One region of the Colwellia sp. M166 genome, then DNA from elsewhere that is predicted to be linked to it. Evidence: riboswitches for the same ligand, from Rfam matches in the RefSeq annotation. Region 1 holds a riboswitch; the other holds the start of a gene.

Region 1 (2,490 bases):
GCGGCACCGATGCCTGAGGTGATGTGATCATAGCCAGGTGCAATATCGGTTGTTAGTGGTCCTAAGGTGTAAAAAGGTGCTTCCCCGCAATGCTTCAGTTGCTCGGCCATGTTCTTCTGGATCATGTGTAGTGGTACATGACCAGGGCCTTCAATAATGGTTTGTACCTCATGCTGCCAAGCTATTTTTGTTAACTCACCTAAAGTGCGTAACTCAGAAAATTGTGCTTCATCATTCGCATCAGCCACCGACCCCGGACGCAAACCATCGCCTAATGAAAAAGAGACATCGTAGGTTTTTAATATTTCGCAAATGTCTTCAAAATGCGTATAGAGAAAGTTTTCTTTATGATGGGCCAAACACCACTTCGCCATAATTGAGCCACCACGAGAGACAATACCCGTAACCCGTTTAGCGGTCATTGGTACGTAGCGCAGCAGAACACCGGCGTGAATAGTAAAGTAATCAACCCCTTGCTCTGCTTGCTCAATTAAGGTATCGCGAAATATTTCCCAAGTAAGATCTTCGGCGACACCGTTAACTTTTTCTAAGGCTTGATAAATTGGTACCGTGCCAATCGGCACCGGAGAGTTGCGAATGATCCATTCACGGGTTTCATGAATATAGCGACCGGTCGAAAGATCCATGACCGTATCTGCGCCCCATTTGGTTGACCAAACGAGCTTTTCAACTTCTTCTTCAATAGAAGAGGTAACGGCTGAATTGCCAATATTAGCGTTTACTTTGATCAAAAAATTTCGCCCAATGATCATAGGTTCAACTTCAGGGTGGTTAATGTTTACCGGTATTATTGCCCGACCTCTTGCTACTTCATCACGGACAAATTTTGCGGTGATTTGTTCAGGAATGCTAGCGCCAAATGACTGCCCTGGGTGCTGTTGCAGCAGTATTTCGTCTTTCACTTCTTGACGTTTGATATTCTCGCGAATAGCAATATATTCCATTTCAGGGGTAATAATACCTTGACGAGCATAATGCATTTGCGTGACATTTTTACCTTTTTTAGCTTTACGTACTTTCGGTAAGTGTTCAAAGCGAATGTGGTCAAGCCCTTCATCTGCTAAGCGTTGCTGACTGTAGGAAGATGATTTTTCTGGTAAAAATTCAACATCGTTGCGTGATGTTATCCATTGTTCACGTAACCGTGGAATACCTTTATGGACATCAATGTTGACAGTGTCGTCGGTATAGAACCCCGAAGTATCATAAACACATAAAGGCGGATTTTTTTCGTGGTTAGGGGTGTTTTTGTCGCCACCGACTAAGGTATCAGACAAAGATATTTCGCGCATACCGACACGAATATCGTGTATCTTGCCCGGTACGTACACTTTTTTAGAATTTGGGAATGATTGATCAGCAACGTTTGTTAAAAATTCTGTTGCTTGGTTTCGACGTTCGCGTCTTGATAATGAACTCATGTTCTCTCGCCTTTTATTATATAAAAAATAGGCGGAGCTTTATTGGGGTAGTAACGAGGAGCAAGTTCAAGAGCAATATTTAACAATAGCTATTGGAGTCACTCACTTGTTCCCTTCGCAGATGTTAATCTAATCAGGTTCTACGGATCCCGCTTTCGCGATCTCAGCCCTTTGGCACTCCGACAAGTCAATACGTTTAATACGGTCTAGGTATTAAACGTGGCTAGATTCTAACGTGTATTTTGTTGGTTAAGCAAAGGTTTTTAATAAATTAATTCACAAGCGACTATTTTATTCTCATGATAAGCGAGCATGTTCCACCAGAAGTTACAGCCTAAAAAAGCGTTGTTTTATCGGTTAACGGTGAATTATATGATAAATTTGGCGCCAAATTGTCGTAATATAGCGCAACAGAGCAACGCAAACTATATGGAATTAATTTATGGCCGAATCGAGCACCGCTAGCAACACTGAGCAAATAACTAGAACTTTAGATCCCACCCTGTTACTGAAAGATGAACTGGACCAAGTTGGCCGTATTTATAATATTATTGTCGAGTTTTTTACTAACTACAGCTTCCAATTAATTGGTGCCTTTATAATTTTCATTATTGGCTACATGTTTGCCGGTAAAATCGCCAACGTTGTGTTGAAGTTATGTGAGCGACATAAGCTTGATGTCACCTTAAGCCGCTTTTTAGCTAACACCAGTAAAATGCTGATTGTGGTGATGATCACGATAGTGGCTTTAGGTAAGTTAGGTATCAGTGTTACGCCATTTATTGCCGCTATTGGTGCTATTTCATTAGGTGCTGGTTTAGCGTTACAAGGCTTATTAGCTAACTATGCCGCTGGTTTCAATATCATCATCATTCGTCCTTTTGTTGTTGGTGATACCATTACAGTACAAGGTGTTACCGGGCTAGTGAAAGAAGTGCTACTGGCTTATACTATTTTATCGGATGAAGATAACGTCGAAATTACCATTCCAAATAAACATATTGTTGGTGAGATTTTACACAATTCGCGCCATGATTCGTTGTTAGAG
Region 2 (2,490 bases), 1.2 Mb from region 1:
AGGATCGTCAGTAGTGGTATCAAAGCCATTATTATCGAGTGTCCAGGCATCAAAACCATTGTCGTTATCAGCAAATAGATAGGTAAAATCGATATTAAGATCATCACTGGCAATGTAACGCAGTTTAAACTTACCAGAGAACTCATCAATTGCATTGGTATCATCTTTATTAAGATAAACGTTATCTCGATAGCCATTTTGTTGATGCTGCTCTACTGAAACTCGATAACTCAGCTTGTCAGTAATGGCACCAGCGCTATAACCCGCTAGGTTAAATAAATCGTCATTACCTGCTGTGGCTTTAAAACCATGCTCTGGTGTTTGAGTAGGATCGTTTGATTTGATATATATCAGTCCCGCCAGTGCGTTGGCGCCATATCGAGCACCTTGTGGCCCTCTTAAGACTTCAACTTGCTGCACGTCGTACATTGACGCAGCCATTCCCAAACCGGAGAGGTTAATATCATCAACGATAAAACCAACAGATGAATTTGGCGCACCACGATATTCTGAACGCTCCCCGACACCGCGGATTTGTAAGTATTTTGGACGAGAAGTTCCGCCAGAAAAGTTTAAGTTGGCAACACTATTAATTAATTCTTCAAAATGTTGAATTGCTTGATCGTTAATTTGTTGTTCACCAATAATAGCCACACTGGTTGGAGCTTGCGCTAAAGGTTGGTTATTAAAACTAGAAGTGACTGTTATGCGTTCAATGTCATCCACTGAGTTGCTTTGAGCTACGCTCGATAAAGATATTAAAGCTGTTGTAATTGCTATCGATATAGAAGATTTAGAAATGTTCATTATGATCTCATAAATTCGATTAAGAATATGTTATGGGATCCGGCATGTGGGAAGTTAGAGAGCTGCTCAGTAACAAACTGTAGAATTATCATTGCTTGCAGCTATGCTAACAGCAAAGTGTAATTTTACAGAATGATAGGCGATTAGCGTAACCATTCCTACGCCGGTACTATCCGGTTCAGGTTCTAAGGGTTCGCTTCGCATCTCAGCCATTAAAAATCGTTAACGATTTCCAGGCACCCCTTGGTTCGATATGCATACTAACAATATTTATTTAAATGTACAGTGTAAAAGCTGAATTTTACGCTATAAGTTAGATTTGATTATCATTAACTTAATTACTGTCAGCGTTAAATTATCTACGCTAAATTAAAGCTTACTTAGGCGCTAACATTCGCCCTAGCGGTTGACCACCCACTAAATGCATATGAATATGATAAATTTCTTGGCCGCCATCTTGGTTACAGTTCATGATCAAACGATAACCATTTTCAGCTATGCCCTCTGCTTTTGCCAATTTTTTTGCAACTGTGAACATTCGGCCAATAGTTAACTCATCTTCTGGCTCGATATCATTAACCGTTGGTATAAGTTTGTTAGGGACAATTAAAATGTGACTTTTTGCTTGTGGAGTAATATCACGAAATGCTGTCACGAGTTCATCTTGAAAAAGTAACGGAGCTGGAATTTCTTGGCGAATAATTTTGGAAAATATGGTTTCTTCTGGCGCTTTATTATCAGCCATGATTTAGCCTTATGCTGTGGTTGTATTTTCTTGATAGTTTAACGATTGTGAAGCGAATGACAAAGTAAAATGTCATCCGCTTGAGTAATATTATTTAAACTAAGTTACGTATTGGCTAACTTAACTGATTAACTAACTTTTCTTTACTACGAGAAGTTAAGCTTTTCATGTCTTCAACCAGTAAGTAATTTACTGGCACCAGTATCAAGGTGATAAACGTTGCGAAGATAATACCAAAACCCAGTGAAACCGCCATAGGTATTAAAAACTGTGCTTGTGTCGCTTTTTCAAACAATAGTGGCATTAAACCAATAAAGGTGGTTAATGAGGTCAACATAACAGGCCGAAAACGTGATTGAGCTGCCATTAATACCGCATCATGTGCTTTCTCTCCTAAACGTACTTTAGCATTAATAAAATCCACTAAAACTAAACTGTCATTAACCACCACCCCTATTAAGGCCATTAAGCCCAATAAGCTCATAATGGTTAAATCCATACCCATGATCCAGTGGCCAACAATCGCGCCAATAGCGCCGAACGGGATCACTGACATTACGATAAGTGGCTGTACATAAGATTTAAATGGTATCGCCAACAAACAATAAATAATGAAAAACACAAATACCAAACCCCATGCAAGGCTACTAAAAGAATCGGCTTGTTCTCGTGCTTCACCTTCAAGGCTATACGACACCCCAGGGTATTTGTTCATTAATTCTGTTAGAAATTGTTTAAGATCGGCATTTAGTATCGTCATATTAGTAGTGTTTTTATCAATATCAGCCGTGACATTAACAGTTCGATAGCGATCAATACGTTTAATGGCCGAAGCACTTTTACCCGGTTTTAATGTCGCCACATGTGACAGAGGAACTTTGCCGCCAGTCGGTGTATTAATCAACATATCATTGAGTTTTGAAATCGACTGCCGTTCT

What was found. Region 1 has a riboswitch for thiamine pyrophosphate ahead of thiC (phosphomethylpyrimidine synthase ThiC). Riboswitches for the same ligand answer to the same signal wherever they lie in the genome.
Region 2: linked by a shared signal. The riboswitch ahead of FGD67_RS03170 (TonB-dependent receptor) and the one ahead of thiC (phosphomethylpyrimidine synthase ThiC) in region 1 are both predicted to bind thiamine pyrophosphate.

Annotation. Positions count from the first base shown of each region.
Region 1 is NZ_CP040755.1:1,906,242-1,908,731, reverse strand. It holds gene thiC (phosphomethylpyrimidine synthase ThiC) at 1-1,442, opposite strand, end outside; TPP riboswitch at 1,536-1,634, opposite strand; gene FGD67_RS08645 (mechanosensitive ion channel family protein) at 1,885-2,490, shown strand, end outside.
Region 2 is NZ_CP040755.1:683,459-685,948, forward strand. It holds gene FGD67_RS03170 (TonB-dependent receptor) at 1-807, opposite strand, end outside; TPP riboswitch at 946-1,061, opposite strand; gene FGD67_RS03175 (HIT domain-containing protein) at 1,184-1,552, opposite strand; gene FGD67_RS03180 (efflux RND transporter permease subunit) at 1,668-2,490, opposite strand, start outside.